3 regions of the Microbacterium sp. ZW T5_56 genome follow, and region 1 is predicted to be linked to each of the others. Evidence: predicted binding sites of a transcription regulator. Region 1 holds the regulator's gene; each other region holds the start of a gene.
What was found. Region 1 encodes LexA, which represses DNA repair genes until DNA is damaged. Its sites were predicted from a motif close to TCGAACANNTGTTCGA; they were not measured.
Positions count from the first base shown of each region.

Region 1 (6,462 bases):
GACACGCCGCCGGAGGCGACGATCGGCTTCGGCGTGCGCTGGGTCATCTCGCGCAGCAGCTCCAGGTTCGGGCCGCGCAGCGTCCCGTCCTTGGTCACATCGGTGACGACGTAACGGCTGCAGCCGGCGTCTTCCAGGCGGTCCAGGACCTCCCAGAGGTCACCGCCGTCCTGCGTCCAGCCGCGCGCGGCGAGCGTCGTGCCGCGCACGTCCAGCCCGACCGCGATCGCGTCCCCATAGCGGGCGATCACGTCGGCGGCCCACTCGGGGTTCTCCAGCGCTGCGGTGCCGAGGTTGATGCGAGTCGCCCCGCTCTCGAGCGCCGCCTCCAGCGAGGCGTCGTCGCGGATGCCACCCGAGAGCTCGATGCTCACGCCGCGCAGCGAGCGGATCACCTTGCGAAGGATCGCCGTGTTGTTGCCGCGCCCGAAGGCGGCGTCCAGGTCCACGAGGTGCACCCACTCGGCACCCTGGTCAGCCCAGGCGAGTGCGGCGTCGATGGGGTCGCCGTAGCTGGTCTCCGAGCCGGCCTCACCCTGGGTCAGGCGCACCGCCTTGCCATCGGCGACGTCGACGGCGGGGAGCAGCGTGAGTGCGGGGGTGGACGCGAAGTCGTTCATTTTATCCTCGTGTACGGCGGTCACAACAGGTTCAGAGACTAGTCCGGGCAAGACTGCCGATCCAATTCGCGAGCAGCCGGATTCCGGCATCGCCCGATTTCTCGGGGTGGAACTGGGTCGCCGACAGCGGGCCGTTCTCCACGGCCGCCAGGAAGCGATCGCCATGCGTGGACCAGGTGAGCTGCGGTTTCGGGAAGCTTCCGTAGACCTCCAGCGGCCAGTCCTTCGCCGCATAGGAATGCACAAAATAGAAGCGCTCGTCCTCGATACCGCGGAACAGCACCGAGTCTTCCGGAGCCTCCACCGTGTCCCATCCCATGTGCGGAAGCACCGGGGCGTCAAGCTCGGTGACCGTCCCCGGCCATTCGTCGAGTCCGTCCGCTTCGATCCCGCGCTCGATCCCGCGCTCGAACAGCACCTGCATGCCGACACAGATGCCGAGCACGGGCCGGCCTCCCGCGAGACGGCGTCCGATCAGCTCGTGGGCCCGCTGAGCCCGCAGCGCCTCGGCCACCGCAGCGAAGGCACCGACGCCCGGGACGACCAGACCGTCCGCGTCGAGCACCAGCGCGCGATCCTTGGTCAGCCGGGCATCCGCCCCTGCCGCCTCGAGCGCCTTGACCGCGGAGTGGACATTGCCGGAGCCGTAGTCCAGAACCGCAACGACGGGGCGTGTTTCGGCGCTCATAGCGCGCCCTTGGTGCTCGGAATGCCGTCGACCAGCGGGTCGAGGGCCTTGGCCCGACGGAACGCCCGCGCGAAGGCCTTGAACTCCGCTTCCGCGATGTGGTGCGGGTCTCGTCCCGAAACGACGTTCACGTGAACGGTGAGACCAGCATTGAACGCGATGGCCTCGAAGACGTGCCGCACCAGCGATCCGGTGAAGTGCCCCCCGATGAGGTGGAACTCGTACCCGTCGGGCTCCCCGGTGTGCACGAGGTAGGGACGTCCGGAGATGTCGACGACCGCCTGCGCCAGCGCCTCGTCCAGCGGAACGAGGGCGTCGCCGTAGCGGGCGATGCCGCTCTTGTCGCCGAGCGCTTCGCGAATTGCCTGACCCAGCACGATCGCGACGTCCTCCACGGTGTGGTGCGCGTCGATATCGGTGTCGCCGTGGGCGCGCACCGTGAGGTCCGTGAGCGAGTGCTTCGCGAACGCCGTCAGCAGGTGGTTGAAGAACGGCACCGAGGTGTCGATGCTGCTCTGCCCCGTGCCGTCGAGGTCGAGCTCGAGCTCGACGGTGGACTCGCTGGTCGCCCGCTCGCGACGAGCGGTGCGGTGGGTGGTGAGGTCGGCGGTCATGTCAGGCTCCCAGTGAGGCGAGGGCGTCGAGGAATGCAGTGGTCTCATCCTCGGTGCCGGCGCTGACGCGCAGGGTCCCGGGGATTCCGACGTCGCGGATCAGCACGCCCTGGTCGTAGAGCGCCTGCCACGTGGCCGCGGGATCGGCGACCCCACCGAACAGGATGAAGTTGGTCCAGGACGGCGAGGGCTCGTAGCCGAGGGCCTCGAGCGTAGCGAACATGCGATCGCGCTGGACGACGATCTCGTCGACCATCGCGAGCATCTCGTCGGCGTGCTGGAGGGCAGCCAGCGCCGCGGCCTGCGTGATCGCGCTCAGGTGATACGGCAGGCGGACGAGGCGGAGCGCGTCGATGAAAGCGGGATCGGCGGCGAGGTACCCGACACGCGCTCCGGCGAACGCGAACGCCTTGCTCATCGTGCGCGACACCGCGAGCCGCGGACGCCCTTCGAGGAGCGTCAAGGCACTGGGCTGGTCATGCGGCGCGAACTCCCCGTACGCCTCATCGACGACGACAATGCCGTCCGTGGCGTCGTAGACCCCTTCGACCACGTCCAAGCTCAGCGGCGTTCCGGTCGGGTTGTTGGGCGAGCAGAGCAGCACGATGTCGGGTGCGGCTTCGCGGACCTGCGCGGCGGCGGACTCGGCCGTCAGGGTGTAGTTCGCGCCGCGCTCCCCCACCGCCCACGTCGCACCGGTTCCGCGAGCGAGGAGACCGTACATCGAGTAGGTCGGGCCGAAGCCGTATACCGTGCGTCCCGGCCCGCCGAAGGCCTGCATGATGTGCTGGAGGACCTCGTTCGACCCGTTTGCCGCCCAGATCTGGTCGGCGCTCAGGCCGTGACCGAGATACTTCGCAAACCCCTCGCGAAGAGCCGTGAACTCACGATCCGGGTAGCGGTTGACGTCGCGGATGATGAGCGAGATGGCATCGATGATCCCGCTTGCCACGTCATCGGGAATCGGATGCGTGTTCTCGTTGACGTTGAGCGCGACCGGAAGAGCAGCCTGCGGGGCGCCGTAGGGCGTCATCCCGCGTAGATCATCACGAAGGGGAAGGTCACCGAGAGAGGCAGTCACCGCTCCATGCTAGGCCGCGAAGGGCCGTGGCGCCGATTCGGAACTGTCATGATCCGACACGGCTCCCCACCATCAGACGCTCGGCCCCTCCCGACGACACCAGAAACGACGAAGCCGGCCCGCGCAAGAGAGAGAGAAAGAGGCGCGGACCGGCTGGATCTGGATCTGGACGAGGGACCGCACCCCGGGGCCATGCCGACGCATGTGCCGGCGAGCACGCCCCAGCGTGCGAACTCCTCAGGTCTGATACCTACTCAGCGTCGAAATAGGAGCTCGGGATCGCGAGCGTCTGCCCTGCCGACAGCGCGTCCGTGTGCAGGTTGTTGAGGCGAGAGATCTCGGCAACCACATCACGCGGGTCTGCCTCCGGTGCCACCGTGGTGGCAATGCTCCACAGTGAGTCGCCGGGCATGACGGAGATGTTCGTGAACGTGCCCGCCGGGGCACCGGCCTCATGAGAGGCGATCGCCGAACCGCCGCTCAGGACAGCGACCGCGATCACCGCGATGAGCGGAAGGCTCGCAAGGAAGGTGAGCACGCGACGACCGCGCGCGGTGATGCGCAGACGCGTGCGCGGCGAGGTCTGCGACGACGATGCCGACGTGAAACGCGGTGCCGGCGAGGCGGTGATGCCGGTGGCGATGCTGATGGTGCTCATGTTCTGTCCTCCCTCTCTCGGTATGGTTCGCATCCGGGCCTCGGCCGGGAGGGCCGGATGCGAACCTACGTACCGAATATATGTTCGATGTACGAATCCGTCAACCCGTTTTTCGAATCCCGGCTGATCGAAATCAGCGACACGCTCGAACAAAAGTCCTCGGATCACTCGAAACTCGGATACGGTTTCGATACGCACAGCACACCACGGACCACCGACATTGGCGTTTTCGCCCGAAGGAGCAAGGACATGAGCGAGGCATCCGGCCCCGACACCACGCTGGAGAGCGGCCCCGCGACAGGCTCCGATCGCCCCGTGGAGAGCACCGGACGCACCGGTACCCGACGCCGTCGGAGTCTCAGCGAGAAGCAGCTCGCCATCCTGGAGGTCATTCAGCGCTCCATCGCGCGCAACGGCTATCCGCCGAGCATGCGCGAGATCGGTGACGCGGTGGGCCTGAAGTCACTGTCCAGCGTCACGCACCAGCTGGGCCAGCTCGAGCTCAGCGGATACCTGCGTCGCGATCCGGGCAAGACCCGCGCGATGGAGGTGCTGATCGATCTGCCGGGTACGGCCGCCGAGAACCCCGCAGACGCGATGACCCCGGTGGGCGATGCGGCACTGGTCCCGCTGGTCGGACAGATCGCAGCCGGTGTGCCGATCACGGCGGACCAGCAGGTCGAGGAGATCTTCCCGCTGCCGCGTCAGCTCGTGGGCAAGGGCGAGCTGTTCATGCTGAAGGTGAACGGCGAGTCGATGATCGATGCCGCCATCTGCGACGGTGACTGGGTTGTGGTGCGCGTGCAGAACGATGCCGACAACGGAGACATCGTGGCCGCGATGCTCGACGGCGAGGCCACGGTCAAGACCTTCCGCCGTCGCGACGGCCACACCTGGCTCCTCCCCCGCAACACCGCGTTCGAGCCCATCCTCGGTGATGAGGCGACGGTCCTCGGCAAGGTCGTCGCCGTGCTCCGCGCCATCTGACCCCGCGACCAAACGCCCGAGGCCCCCGGATCTGAGATCCGGGGGCCTCGGGCGTTTGCCAGGTCAGGCGCTGATGCCGACACGGACGTTCTTCGTCGCCGCCACCAGGTTGCGCAGCGACTCCACCGTCTCGTCGTAGCCACGGGTCTTCAGACCACAGTCCGGGTTCGCCCACACGAGCTGGTGCGGCAGAACGTCCACGGCGCGCTGCAGGATGGCCTGCTGCTCCTCCACGGACGGCACGCGCGGCGAGTGGATGTCCCAGACACCCGGGCCGACGCCGTGCGGGAAGCCGGAGTCGCGAATGTCGTCGATCACGTCGCCGCGGCTGCGCGCCGCCTCGATCGAGGTGACATCGGCATCGAGCGCCGTGATCGCGTCGATCACGACGGAGAACTCCGAGTAGCACAGGTGCGTGTGGATCTGCGTCGCGTTGTGTGCACCGGCCGTCGCGAGACGGAAGGAGCCCACCGACCAATCCAGGTACGGCGCCTGGTCCTCGGCCTTCAGCGGCAGAAGCTCGCGCAGGGCGGGCTCGTCCACCTGGATGATCTTGATGCCGGCGTTCTCGAGGTCGGTGATCTCGTCGCGCAGCGCGAGACCGACCTGGTTCGCGGTCTCGGCCAGCGGCTGGTCGTCGCGGACGAAGGACCACGCCAGGATGGTCACGGGTCCCGTGAGCATGCCCTTCACGTGCTTCTCGCTCAGGGACTGCGCGAACTCGGCCCAACGCACCGTCATCGGGGCCGGACGCGACACATCGCCCCACAGGATCGACGGACGCGTTGCACGCGAGCCGTACGACTGCACCCAGCCGTTCTGCGTCACGGCGAAGCCGTCCAGCAGTTCGGCGAAGTACTGCACCATATCGTTACGCTCGGCCTCGCCGTGCACCAGCACGTCGATGTCGAGGTCGTGCTGGAGGTCGATCACGCGAGAGATCTCGTCGCGGAGGAAGCCCTCGTAGGCGGCGTCGTCGATCTCGCCCTTGGCGTGCGCGGCACGAGCACGACGGATGTCACCGGTCTGCGGGAACGATCCGATCGTCGTGGTGGGCAGGACCGGAAGGCCCAGGGCCGCGGTCTGCTCCGCGACGCGCTCCTCCTCGTTGCCGCGCTCGAAGTCGACGGCGGCGAGGCCGGCGGTACGAGCACGGACGGCGTCCACGCGAACGCCCGGCGCGCCTGCACGATCGGCCAGCGCGGCCGTCGCGGCATCGAGCTCCGCGGCAATCGCGTCGCGGCCGTCAACGAGTCCGCGCGCGAGCACCTCAACCTGCTGGACCTTCTGGTCGGCGAACGCCAGCCAGGAGCGGAGCCGCTCATCGAGCTGCTCCTCATCGGCCACATCGTGCGGAACGTGCTGCAGGGACGTCGACGTTCCCACCGAGACCTGCGCCGCGCCAAGACCGCGGGCGGCCTCCAGCTTGTCGAAGGCGGCGGCGAGATCGCCCCGCCAGATGTTGCGGCCGTCGACCACACCGGCGACCAGGACCTTGGTCTCCAGACCGGCGACCGGCGCCAGCAGCGACCCACGAGTGAGGTCGATGGCGAGCGCCTCGACGGGAGCCGCGGCCAGGACGCTCCACGCCTCGGCCGAGAGCTGCGCGTAGCCGGAGGCGACCAGGATCTGCGGGCGACCGGCAGCCGCACCCAGCACCGCATAGGCACGCTCGGCAGCGGCGGCGAGCTCGGCGTCGGAGTACGGCAGGCTCTGGCTGACCAGGGCCGGCTCGTCCAGCTGAACCCACTCGGCACCAGCGGCACGGAGAGAGGCGAGCAGCTCGACGTACACCGGCAGCAGGTCCTCCAGGC
Region 1 is NZ_JBJDRI010000040.1:25,149-31,610, forward strand. It holds gene priA (bifunctional 1-(5-phosphoribosyl)-5-((5-phosphoribosylamino)methylideneamino)imidazole-4-carboxamide isomerase/phosphoribosylanthranilate isomerase PriA) at 1-620, opposite strand, end outside; gene hisH (imidazole glycerol phosphate synthase subunit HisH) at 652-1,308, opposite strand; gene hisB (imidazoleglycerol-phosphate dehydratase HisB) at 1,305-1,922, opposite strand; gene ACI3KU_RS16320 (histidinol-phosphate transaminase) at 1,924-3,003, opposite strand; gene ACI3KU_RS16325 (LysM peptidoglycan-binding domain-containing protein) at 3,254-3,661, opposite strand; gene lexA (transcriptional repressor LexA) at 3,911-4,648, shown strand; gene metE (5-methyltetrahydropteroyltriglutamate--homocysteine S-methyltransferase) at 4,712-6,462, opposite strand, start outside.

Region 2 (6,462 bases), on a different contig from region 1:
TTTCCGGCCTGCCCGCCGTGACCCTTCGCGTCGTAGATCGTCATGCCGGTGATCCCGACCTCGGCGAGCGCGGTGCGAACCGGCTCCAGTGCGCTGGGCTGCAGAACTGCGGTGATGAGCTTCATGATCGTGTCCTTGTCTCAGTCGCGGCGCTCAGGAGCGCACATCGTCCAGGTCGTAGGCGGTCTCGGCGTGCAGCGTGGTGTCCAGGCCGGTGCGCTCGGTGCGCTGGCTGACCCGCAGCCCCACGGTGATCTTCAGCAGCCAGGCGATCAGCGCCGTCACGATGAAGGTGTACACGAACACCGCGACGATCGCGAGTGCCTGGGTGCCCAGCAGGCTCCAGTCGCCGCCGAAGAAGATGCCCGTGGCACCGGCCGGGGAGGACGGATCGGCCAGGAAGCCGATCGCCAGGGTGCCGAAGATGCCAGGGAACATGTGGATCGCGACGGCGTCGAGCGCGTCGTCGTAGCCGAGCTTCTCCTTGAGTCCCAGGGTCGCGAAGGCCACGACTCCGGCGAGGAGTCCGATGATGACCGCACCGATCGGGGACACCGAGTTGGCCGCGGGCGTGATGCCGACCAGGCCACCGAGAACACCGGAGATGGCACCCAGCGAGGTGGCCGCCTTGCGCACGATGCGCTCGATGATGAGCCAGCCGAGCAGGCCCGCGCACGCGGCGACGAGCGTATTGGTCACCGCGACGCCGGCGCTGTCGTTGATGCCGCCCGACGATCCGCCGTTGAAGCCGTACCAGCCCACCAGCAGCAGACCCGCGCCCACCACGGCGATCGGGAGGTTGCCCGGTCGGCCGACGTGCGGGAAGTCCTGGCGCTTGCCGAGGAAGAAGGCCAGCACGAGCGCCGCGACACCCGCGTTCATGTGCACCGCGGTACCGCCGGCGAAGTCAATGGCGTGCAGTCGGTTGGCGATCCAGCCGCCGATGGTCGATCCGTCTGCCGAATCGAAGGCGAACACCCAGTGCGCCACCGGGAAGTACACCAGAGTGGCCCACAGCCCGGAGAAGATCAGCCAGGCCGAGAACTTCATGCGGCCCTCGACAGCGCCGCCGATGATGCCGACGGTGAGGCCGGCGAAGATGAGCTGGAACACGGCGATGAGGATCGCCGGAACAGCGCCCTCCGGGGTCTCCGCTCCGAGGAGCGACTGGATTCCGAACAGGTTGGTGGGATCGCCCAGCAGGCCGGCGCCGCCGATCGAGTTCCCGAGCGTGAGGCTGTAGCCGAACAGCACCCACAGCACCGCGGTCACGGCGAAGCCGCCGAGCACGATCATCATGGTGTTCAGGATGTTCTTGGTGCGGGAGAGTCCGCCGTAGTAGAGCGCGAGTCCGGGGAGCATGAGCGTCACGGCGACGGTTGCAGTAAGCATCCAGCCGGTGTTCACCTGGGAGGTGATGTCCATGTCATTCCTTTCGTGATGCAAGTCGGGTAGCCCGGGAATCGTCAGATTCCGGGCGCGGGTTCAGGGGGCGAGCAGGTCCTGCAGCACGGCGGTGAGCGCTGCGACGCCCGCCGTGACATCTGCCGCCTCGGCGGTCTCCGCGGGGGTGTGCGAAGACCCGGTGGGGTTGCGGACGAAGATCATCCCGGTGGGAATGGACTCCGCCAGAACACCGGCGTCGTGGCCGGCACCCGTGTCGAGTACCGGAGCGTCGGGGAGCACGCTCTGCATGCGATCACGCAGCGCCGTGTCGAAGGCGACCGTCGGGGAGAAGGACTGCTCCGTCACGGTGACGATGCATCCCTCTGCGTCTGCGGCGCGACCGGTGGCCGCGACGACCTCGCTGACGATGCGCCGCACGGCGTCCTCGCCGCGGTGACGAACGTCCAGCCACAGATCGACCGCCGACGCGATGACGTTGGTCCCGCCGGGGGTGACCGTCATCCGGCCGACCGTCCCGCGGGCATCATCGATGACGAGCGTGTGCGCCCGCAGGGCTCGGATCGTCTCGGCCGCGACGACGACGGGATCCTGCCGATCCGCCATCCGCGTGGCACCGGCGTGGTCGCCGCGCCCCTCGATGCGCGCGTGCCAGCGGCCGTGGGCAATGATCGTGCCGGCGAGTGCGACCGGCTCGCCGAGGTCGATGAGTCCACGCCCCTGCTCCACGTGCAGTTCGATGAAGGCCGAGATCGCGGCGAGACGAGCGGGATCTGCCCCGATGGCTTTCGGATCGAAACCTGCCTCCGCGGACACCGCGGTGTAGTCGCGTCCGGATTCATCTCGAAGTTCGCGCACCCGCTCGGGCGTGACGGCACCGGAGAGCAGTCGAGAACCGAGACAGGCGACACCGAACCGCGATCCCTCCTCCTCCGGAAAGACGGCGATGGCGAGCGGACGCGAGGGTTCCACCCCGCGCTCGCGCAGCAGATCCACCGCCGCGAGGGCGCTGGCGACCCCCAGTGGGCCGTCGAAATTGCCGCCTCCGGGCACTGAGTCCAGATGTGAACCGGTGACGATGACATCGGTGCGATCGCAGCCCTCGACGTCCCACCAGGCCCAGATGATCCCGTTGCCGTCGGTCTCCACCGCGAGCCCGCGCTGCTCGGCATGGCGCTGGAACCAGGCACGCAGCTCGAGCTCGGCGCCCGAGAACACCGGGCGCGAGTATCCGCCGCGGTCGGCATCGACTCCGATCGATGCGATCTCGGCGAGGAGGGCGTTGGCATCAGCGTGCGTCGTCATTCACACCACCGCCGCGAATCGCTGACCCGTCGCGCGGAACCGCTCCGCGGCAGGCGCGGTGCCGGTGACGAGGTCGTGAACGATCTCACCCAGCAGCGGGGCGAACTTCGCTCCCTGCCCCGAGCACGGCGAGACGATCGTGATGCCGGCCGCGCGGTCGATGATCATGTCGTCGCGCGGGACATTGGTGAACAGGCACGTGGTCTCCTCGTACGGCTCCGGGACGAGACCCGGAGCGAAGGCCGCGACGAAGCGCGTGACCCGCGCGCGGTTCGCCGCGTCGACGACGCCGTCCTGCGCGTAGGCCGACACGATCCGCCTGCCGCCGTTGTACTCCGCGACCTTCTGGCCGCGAAACTGCGCGTCCCGGCCACCCGGCAGGCCATAGGTCTGGATGTTCTCCCCCTTGTAGATGAAGGTGGGCCACGACGTGGACTCGCCCGGTGCGGGCTCCCTCTGATCGGCGAGCGCGCGATAGGGGAAGTGGAAGGCGTTCTCCTGCCGCACCTCGAAGTCGGGAAGGGATCGCGCGAAGGTGCTTGGCAGGTCGAGGTCGCGCAGGAGAGCGGGCAGCCATCCCCCGGCGGCGACGATCACCTGCTCGACGTACAGGGTCTCGCCGGTCGCGGAGGCGAGCACGTACCCGCTGCCGCGATGGGCCACCGAGACCACCTCCCACCCCGTGCGCACCTGTGCCCCGGCGGCTGTCGCGAGGTCGAGCATCGCGAGCACCGACTCCTCGGCGTCGATCACACCGGCACCGGGGTGCCACAGCACCTCGGTGTCGAAGTCCAGGTGCGGCCAGCGCGACGCGGCCTCCGTGCGGGCGAGCAGCTCGTGCTCCACCCCGACGCTGTCCAGAACGTCGGCGAGAGCACGCGGATCGCGCACCGATCCGAAGTCCAGGGCTCCGCTCGGGGTGATGAGTCGGCGACCGCTGGCGGCCTCCAACTCGTCCCACGACCGGCGCGCATCGACGACGAGACTGGCGTAGAACGGATCGAGGTAGCCGTAGCGGAAGATGCGCGCGGACCCGTGAGAGCTCCCCTGCGGAGAGGCAGGCACATCGCGCTCCAGCACGATGACGTCGGCACCCGACTGGGCCAGTCGCCAGGCGACCGACGCACCGGTGAGACCTGCGCCGATGATCGCGTACGTGGCGGATTCCGCGCGTGCGGAGACGGAACCGGGCATGATCAGGCCAGGTCCGGCGTGTTCCAGAGGTTCAGCGTGGTGCCGATGCCGAGCTCGAGGGCGTTCTCGTAGACGGTCTTCGCCCACGCGACGTCCTCGACGCCCATCCCGCCGACGCTGAACAGCACGGGCTGCTCGGGGAACTCGCGACCCGCGGCCGTGCCCTGGAAGACGTCACCGATGTTCACGACGCGAGACTCGTCAAGTTCGCCGGCCTCGATGAGGTCCTGCCAGTAGAGACCGATCATGCCGAACGCCGTCTCGTGCGACGGCGCCGGGTACTCCTCGGCCCAGGCTTCATAGATCTTCTTCGCGTCGGCGATCAGTCGCGCCTTGCCGGAGAGCGTGTACTCCTTGTCCATCCGCAGGTTCGCGGGGAGGCTGAGGAAGGCTCCCGGCTTGATCCAGTCGCCGTCGATGTAGGGATAGTTCTCCGAGCCGACCAGACCCGTGACAGCCTCGGAGACGATGTCGGAGTCACGCACCGCGGCCTCCACGGTCTCAGCGATCTCGATCGTGGTGAACTGCGGGTAGTGCTCGCGCACGTAGTCAGCGAACGCCTCGGACGTGGACCGCCGACGACCATTGATGCGAATCGTGTGCAGCGTGGGCCGAGCGGCGGTCATGGCGTGCAGCGCGCTCTTGTTCATCGCGCCGGGGCCGATGATCCCGAGCGTCGTGGCGTTCACCGGGGCGAGCTTCTTGGCGGCGGCACCGGGGACCGCGGCGGTGCGGTAGGCGCTCTCCAGGTTGCCCGACATGATCGCGAACGGTGCGCCGGTCTCCTTGTCGTTCAGCACGATGAGGTGGATCGATCGCGGGAGGCCCTTCTCGCGATTGTCGACGTTGGAGCCGTACCACTTCACGCCGGCGGCATCGAAGCGCCCGCCGAGGTACGCGGGCATGGCCATGAACCGGCGGTCTGCGGCGTCCAGCGGCATCGTGGGAAACGGCGACGACTGCGGGAAGCTGATCTGCGCGCCGTGCGAGTTGGCGGAGTTCCCGGCCATCCGGTAGTCGCCCTTCGCGACAAGGACGAGCACCTCCTCCATGACCTCCATGCAGCGGTCCATGTCTTTCATGCCGGCGGCGATCACGTCAGGCTCGCTCAGGTAGAGCATGTCGATCCGGGTGTCTGCGGTCATGGTGTGGGCCTTTCATCGAGTCCTTCCCCTCCAGAGAAGCGGTCAGAACAAACCCTGGTCAAATACCTTTTCTCGCTCGGATTGATAGCGTTTTGCTCGCAATGATCCGGAAACGTCGCGGTAATACGGCCGGCGTATCGTGCCCTCATGGAACTCCGTCAGCTGCGCTACTTTCTCGCGGTGGCGGACGAGCTCCATTTCGGTCGAGCGGCCAGACGACTGCACATGTCGCAGCCTCCGCTGAGCGTTCAGGTGAGCCGGCTCGAGCAGGAGGTGGGAGTGCCGCTCTTCGAGCGCAGCACCCGGCGCGTGTCCCTCACCCCCGCCGGCCGACACCTGCAGGAGCGGGCGCGACGGATCATCGAGGAGGTCGAGGGCGTCCGCGCGGAGATGCGCGACTACGTGGACGGGCTGGCCGGGCAGCTGACGGTCGGGTTCGTCAGCTCCGCGAACTACACGGTGCTGCCCGAGGTCACGCGTCGCTTCCGCGCCGAGCGCCCGCGCGTCTCCCTCTCCCTGGTGCCGCTCACATCGGGCGAGCAGTTCGATCGGCTGCGCGAGGGAACCCTCGACGTCGGCATCGTGCGCGACGACCTCCCGAACAGCGCCTTCGGTCCGACTCTCGCCACCGAGGTGGTGTTCGAGGAACGCCTGGTGATGTGCCTGCCGAGCGATCATCCGCTGGCCTCGCGCACCGAGGTGAGCGTCACGGACATCCTCGAGGTGCCGATGATCTCCTACCCTCGCTCGCTCATGGCGGGGTTCGTCACGCGTGTGGACGAGACCCTCGGAATCACCCCCGGCACGATGCGCGTGGTGGAGGAGGTGGTGCACCAGGAGACGGCGCTGGCCTTCGTCGCGGCCGGCGTCGGCGCCAGCATTCTCCCCGAGTCAGTGCGCCAGCTCGCACCCCCGTCGATCACAGTGGTCCCGATCGCCGGATCCCCCACCACCCGCCTGCTGGCGGCATGGCGGGAGAGCGAGGACGAGGACGCCACCCGTCACGCGTTCATCGACTGCCTCCGCGCCGCCGCCACCCTCCTGCCTACGGGCTGAGGGCGCCGCAGCGCATTGATTCGGCGGTAGTCAGCGTCGGGGCCGTCGGCAGCCTGGCGAAAGACTGGATCTCGATGACCGGTGAAGATCGAGCCTAACGAGAGACCAGGGAGAGCAACACAGCACCCACGAGAAGCCCAACCGACAAGAGAGTCAGAACGACCGCGTTGATTCGCTCAGACGGTCGAGAGCGACGCTGCATTCCGGTTATGTACCGCACGGTCCCAGCGGTGGCGATCGCGCAGGCGAGAAAGAGCGGACCGGATAGCTGCATGAGGTATCGTTCCGCCAGAAGTTTAGGGATGAAGTTCAGCCAGATCGAGATCGAAAGCAATATCAAGAAAACAAACCCATAGCC
Region 2 is NZ_JBJDRI010000027.1:292-6,753, reverse strand. It holds gene ACI3KU_RS13245 (P-II family nitrogen regulator) at 1-125, opposite strand, end outside; gene ACI3KU_RS13240 (ammonium transporter) at 154-1,425, opposite strand; gene ACI3KU_RS13235 (allantoate amidohydrolase) at 1,486-2,709, opposite strand; gene ACI3KU_RS13230 (FAD-dependent oxidoreductase) at 2,710-3,903, opposite strand; gene ACI3KU_RS13225 (tyramine oxidase subunit B) at 3,906-5,048, opposite strand; gene ACI3KU_RS13220 (LysR family transcriptional regulator) at 5,196-6,104, shown strand; partial or broken gene ACI3KU_RS13215 (hypothetical protein) at 6,199-6,462, opposite strand, start outside.
Region 2: the regulator LexA is predicted to act here: its motif matches at 5,107-5,122, upstream of ACI3KU_RS13225 (tyramine oxidase subunit B).

Region 3 (6,462 bases), on a different contig from region 1:
GTGTGCTGGCCGGTCGGGGAATCGTGCTGGCCACCACCGTGGGGTTTGTCGTTTCGCTGTTCATCGAGTTGACCCAATTGACGGGCGTCTGGAGGATCTACTCCTGTGCCTACCGGTTCTTCGACGTCTCGGACCTGATCACCAACACGTCCGGCGCGTTCGTCGGCGCGGTAATCGGTCTGGTGATCCCGGCGCGCCTGCGTGGCGGCACGGAGCTGCCGGGCGCCGATCAGCCGCGGCCCGTGACTCGCGGGCGTCGCCTGCTGGCGATGGTCTGCGACGCTCTGTCGTTCTGGGTGATCGGCGCGGGCGTCGCCGTCGTCATGCAGCTCGCGTTCTCCCTGCTCACGGGCGGACGTCCCACGACAGAGCAGACGCTGATCTCGTCCACTGTCGCCAATCTGCTGCCCCTCGCGCTCTGGACTGTCTTGATCCTGGCAACCGGCCGATCCGTCGGAGATCACAGCGTGCAGCTGGCATACCGAGGCCCGGGGAAGGAGTTTCCATCGCGCGTGCTGCGCCTGCTGTCTGGCATCTCCGGTGCCGCGCTGCTGGCGATGATCCCTGGCGCGGGGGAGCTGCTCTCCGGCGCGTTCTGGCTCGTGACCCTGATTCTCACGTTCACCACGGACGGCCGCGGTCTTCCGGGCCTCCTCATGGGTCGGCCGCTTGTGGATGCGCGGGAATCGGGACCGCTCCGTGCGGAGAATCGGCGCCGCAGCGAGACACGGCCCTCGCGGATCCCCCAGTAGACCTCGCACACGAGGGGATCGCGCTGCAGAGCGGCACGAATTCCTGTCAGAGCAGCACGCGTTCAGCTTTACTGCACCGCCGACAGCCCGCGAGGTCACCATGGCGGCACGCCGTCGTCCGTGGCGTTCCTCTGTCTGTCATTGTCAGTGCGATCGTTGTTAGTGCGGTCGCTGGTGTCGGCTGCGTCATCAGATTCCGGCAAGGTCGAGGCCACGAACGCCACCGAACGAGGCTCGGGTATCTCGGTGTGGTGGTACTTCAGCGCGGTGATGAACTCCAGAACACCGTCCGGGTACGGGGTGATCTTCCATCCGGCGCTCGTCTTCAGCGTGTGATGCCGGCGACACAACGGGGCGAGATTGGCGATGTCGGTCTTGCCGCCATCGGCCCACTCTTCGTTGTGGTCGATGTCGGTGTTTCGAATCGGAACCCGGCATCCGGGGTGTCGGCAGTGTTGGTCGCGATGGGTGAGGAAGCGTTTCATCTCAGCCGTCGGGCGGTAGCGATCGGTCGCCAGCACGGCCCCGGTGATGGGGTGAGTGAGCACCCGGTCGAATCCCGGCTCGCCCCCGGCGAGGATTCGAGCGGTGTCGGCGTCGATCGGTATGGCGCCGTCGAGCTCTGCCCCGTCATCGCTTCGGCCGGCGAGGGTGAGCACCGGAATCGTGACGGCGATCGTCGCACGAATCGACCCGAGGGCGGTGTTCTCGCTCGCCGGCGTGGCGGTGAGCAAGAGGTCCGCAAGCAGGTCCGCGCGAATCTGATCCACCGTGCGCTCATCGACCGCGTCGGTGGTGTCGGCGGTGTCGATCGCGTCGGCACCAGCACCGCCACCGGCGCCAGCCGCAGTGGCAGGCGTGCCATCACCGCGGGCCTGCTTGCCGCGAGTGTCCCGGAGTTCGTGGGCCATCTGATCCAGGCGACTCTTCACGCCGTGCGCAAGGACCGACGGGAGGTACGCATGCAGTGTCGACATACCGTCCGGGTCGTCGGTGACCCACACCACGCGCGCCTCGCACGCGGACTGGTGGCGTTCCGTGATGCCCACCTCCCGCACCTCCTCCGCTATGCGCGCCAGCATGCCGCGCAGCCGGTTGGGGGACTGCACCCGGGCTAGGGGAAGAGCTCGCGCGACGTAGCGGTCGCGTGCGTCGCCCACCTCGATGGGGGCTCCGACGTCGACGACTACCCGCGCTTGGGCCGCGGTGATCTCCCCCTCTGCGAGCGCCCGATGGACGTCGGGAAAGTCGTTCACCAGCCCATACGCGTCCGACATGCGGCGCTGAATCGTGCGATCACTCACGTGGATCGCGGCGCCGACCTCGGCGGCAAGCGACCGCAACTCCAGGTCGGAATGGGACGATGCTCCGGATGCCCCGGACAGTGTTACGAGATCGGCGAGCAGCGCGGCCTCCAGCGCATCGGTGGCCGCCCGTGAACGCGTCACGGCCACCACCGCTTCAACGTAGGCGCGCTTCACTTGTACGTCGGCTTCGTCAGGCGGGACGCGTTTTCGTGAGCTGCGCGCATGCTTCGGGTCGGTGCGCGTACCGGACGAGCCGTCGTGGTCGGGCCGGTGCACGTCCGTCGCGACGTCTTCCAAGAGTTCTAATGTCATGCTTCAATGATCTCGCAGTCACTAGAACAAAAGTACGAAGCACACAAGATGTGGATAACTTGCAATACGCACTTGTGTACGCCGCGAGACAAGCCTCACGCCGCTACCATGACGCCATGACTGTGACGGGAATCGGTGGTCTGTTCTTCCGAAGTCGTGACCCCCGGGCACGCGCCGCCTGGTATCGCGAGCACCTCGGGATCGATGCGGGAGAGGATGCCGTCTGGACCCAGTCGGCCGGCATGACCGTCTTCGCGCCGTTCCCGCAGGACAGCGGCTACTTCGACTCAGCCCAGCCGTTCATGCTCAACCTCCGCGTGACGGATCTGTCCACGCTGGTGGCTCGCCTGGAAGCGGCGGGGATCGAGGTGGAGACGCGGGAGGAGTGGGCGACGGAATTCGGACGATTCGCCCGCCTGCACGACCCTGAGGGGCTGCCCATCGAGCTGTGGGAACTCCCGGAGTGACTGAGGATTCGGCGTTCGCCAGCGTGGTGGTCGCGCATCGCGTCGCTCGCGAGCGCGCTGAGTTCGCCGCCGCGTTGGAGGAGCGGGTTCTCCATCTCGCCGTCCTTGAAGCTGACGAGGACGAGCTGACCCCGGGAGGAAACGGCGGCAGAACTCGATGTTCCGGTCGCCGTCATCCGCCATCATCTCTCGGATGCCCACGTCGTTCCCCCGCTTACCGCGAACGGGACGAACGCCACCTGGTTGGAAGCCACGCGAACTGTCTGGGAACATGACCCCCAGACTCTGCGCGACCACTGGGGGCCGTTCAACCGCTGACAGTTCCGGGTCGTCCTGTGCTCTCGCGCACCGTGAGCACGGGCGCGGGCCCGGCCTCACCCGGCAGTACCACGTCACTCGCGATCTGGCGCACCAGCAGCCGCGCAGACCGGTCGCCGAGCTCAAAGGTGTCGCGCGTCATCGCGGTGATCGACGGACGCACTAGTCCCGCGATGACCGAGTCATCGAAACTCGCCAGCGACACGTCGGCGGGAACGCCCACCCCCATCTCCTGCACCGCCCGCAGGCCCGCGACGGCCATCACATCGTTGTCGTAGACGATGGCGGTCGGACGGTCATCCCCGTTCAGCAGGCGACGAGTCTGCTCTGCGGCCATCCCCGGAGAGAAGTCCGTGTGGATCACCTGACCCCCGAGAACCCGTGCGCGTAGCCGCGTGTGCTGGAGCACCGCGGGCCCGGCAACATACGCGATGTGCGAGTGCCCGAGACCACGGAGGTGACCGAACAGGGTGCTCGCCGTCTCCGTGTCATCCACCCACAGCGCCGATGGCACGGCGACGTGCGAACCCACCAGGATCGTGGGCATCTGGAGCTCGCGGAGCGCGTCGATACGGGGATCGTCGCCCAGCGGATCGATGACGAGAACCCCGTCCACCTGACGCGAGGCATGCCACTGTCGATGGATCTCGAGCTCCTCCTCCAGGCTCGACACCAGTTGCAGGTGCAGACCGATCCGCGCGTCGCTCAGCCCCGACTGGATGCCGGCGATGAGGTCCGTGAAGAACGCCTCCGTGCCGAGTGATCGCGCCGGCCGGTTGAGTGCGAGGCCCACCGCGTTCGCCCGCGCGCCCACCAGGGATCGCGCCACGTGAGAAGGCTGCCACTGCTGCTCTCGCGCGACCTGAAGGATCCGCTCCCGGGTCTCCTCGCTGACGCCCGGTTTGCCATTGAGCGCGAACGAGACCGCCCCCGGCGAAACCCTCGCGATGCGGGCGATATCCGTGATGGTCACGCGCTTCGCGGCTGCCATAGGATCACTGTACTTGATCGGTTTAGTGGGCCTGACGACGCTGTCGAGAGGAAGAAAATGCACGACGAGACCTCGCTCACGGTGGGGCGGGTGACCCGTGTGCTCGACGAGCGGGTTCGCCCGGCGATCTACTCAGCTCGCGTACCGCTCACGGTGGAGGCGCACCAGCTGCCGGGTGAGCCGATCGCCCCGGCTGAGGGCCTCGCGCTGGTGTTCGTACCACACCAGGTCGGCAGCGCATGGGGGCCGGCCTGGGGGACGACCTGGTTCAAGGTCACCGGCACGGTCCCCGCAGACTGGGCCGGCAAACGCGTGGAAGCCCACCTCGATCTCGGATTCGACGTCAACATGACGGGATTCCAGCAGGAAGCGCTCGTCTACCTTCCGGATCTGACCCCCGTGAAGTCGCTCAACCCTCGTAATCAGTGGGTTCCCATCACCCCAGACGCCAACGGCGGCGAGCAGATCACCCTCTTCCTCGAAGCTGCATCCAACCCCGTGCTGCTGGATTACCACCCCTTCCTCCCCACCCGGGACGGCGACGTGCTGACCACGTCGACACGTCCGCTGTATCGCCTGCGCACCATGGACCTCGCCGTCTTCGAACCCGAGGTGTTCGAGCTAGCCCTCGACCTGGAAGTCCTCGTCGACCTGCAGGCGGAGCTGGCGGCCACCGAACCGCGTCGGATGCGCATCCTGCAGGCGCTCGATGATGCGCTCGATGTGCTGGATCTGCAGCACATCGTCGAAACAGCAACGCAAGCACGAGCCCGGCTCGCGGACGTGCTCGCGCGTCCCGCGGATGCGAGCGCGCATCACATCTCGGCGGTCGGTCATGCCCACATCGACTCCGCCTGGCTGTGGCCGGTGCGCGAGACCATTCGCAAGGTGGCCCGCACCACCTCCACGATGGCGCGCCTCATCGATGAGACCGACGAGTTCGTCTACGGCATGAGCTCCGCCCAGCAGTACAAGTGGATCAAGGAGCACCGTCCCGAGGTGTACGAGCGCGTCCGAGCGGCGGTCGCCGCGGGGCGGTTTCTGCCGCTCGGCGGCATGTGGGTGGAATCCGACACCGTGATGCCGACCGGTGAGTCGCTGGCTCGCCAGTTCCTCTACGGCCAGCGCTTCTTCGAGAGCGAGTTCGGTGTACGCTCACGCGGTGTCTGGCTGCCCGACTCGTTCGGCTACTCGCCGGCGCTACCGCAGCTGATGCGCCGTGCCGGATTCGAGTGGTTCTTCACGCAGAAGATCTCCTGGAATCAACGCAACGTTTTCCCGCATCACACCTTCCTGTGGGAGGGCATCGACGGATCGCGCATGTTCACGCACTTCCCGCCGATGGTCACCTACAACTCCGAACTCAGCGGCGAGGAGGTGGCGAAGGCCTCACGCCAGTTCCAGGAGAACCGGGTGGCCACCCGCTCGCTGGCACCCGTCGGCTGGGGTGACGGCGGTGGCGGCACCACGCGCGAGATGGTCGGCAAACAGCAGCGACTGGCGAACCTCGAGGGGTCCGCGACGGTGCAATGGGAGTCACCGGACACGTTCTTCGAGCAGGCGCGGGCCGAACTCGCGAAGCCTGCTGTGTGGGTCGGTGAGCTGTATCTCGAGCTCCACCGCGGAACGCTCACCAGTCAGCACCAGACCAAAGCCCTGCACCGCCGCGCCGAACACACGCTGCTCGAGGCCGAGCTCTGGGCGGCCACCGCCGCGGTTCGCGGTCTTGCTGACTACCCCTATGACGCCCTCGATCGGCTCTGGGAGACCGTGCTGCTGAACGAGTTCCACGATATCCTGCCGGGCACCTCGATCGCGTGGGTGCACCGCGAGGCGGTCGCCGTTCTCACCGACGTCGTCGCGGAGGCGACGGCGCTCGCCGACACCGCTCGCGCGGCTCTCGCTGGAACTGGTGACGTGCCGCTCGTGTTCACGCCCTATCGCGTGGGTGACGAGGCGCTCGCGGCCGCGCCGGCGACGGGACCCGGCGGGCGAGTTTCGATCGGGTACGGGGAAGAGGACGAGGTGGTGGAACTCACCAACCACCTTGTGCGCGTGCTCATCTCCCGCGAGGGGCTCATCGTCTCTGCCGTGGATCTGGCCACCGGGCGCGAGACGATTCCGCTCGGTCAGCCCGCCAACCTGCTGCAGCTGCATCAGGACTTCCCGAACAAGTGGGACGCCTGGGACATCGACCGGTACTACCGCAACACCGCCACGGAGCTGCGGGATGTCTACACGTTCACGTGGGGACTCGGCGATCACGGACACCCGACTGTGCGCCTGCACCGGCGCTTCTCGGAATCCTCGATCAC
Region 3 is NZ_JBJDRI010000021.1:41,486-47,947, reverse strand. It holds gene ACI3KU_RS11500 (VanZ family protein) at 1-752, shown strand, start outside; gene ACI3KU_RS11495 (DUF222 domain-containing protein) at 848-2,371, opposite strand; gene ACI3KU_RS11490 (VOC family protein) at 2,488-2,838, shown strand; gene ACI3KU_RS11485 (LacI family DNA-binding transcriptional regulator) at 3,146-4,147, opposite strand; gene ACI3KU_RS11480 (alpha-mannosidase) at 4,205-6,462, shown strand, end outside.
Region 3: the regulator LexA is predicted to act here: its motif matches at 2,394-2,409, upstream of ACI3KU_RS11495 (DUF222 domain-containing protein).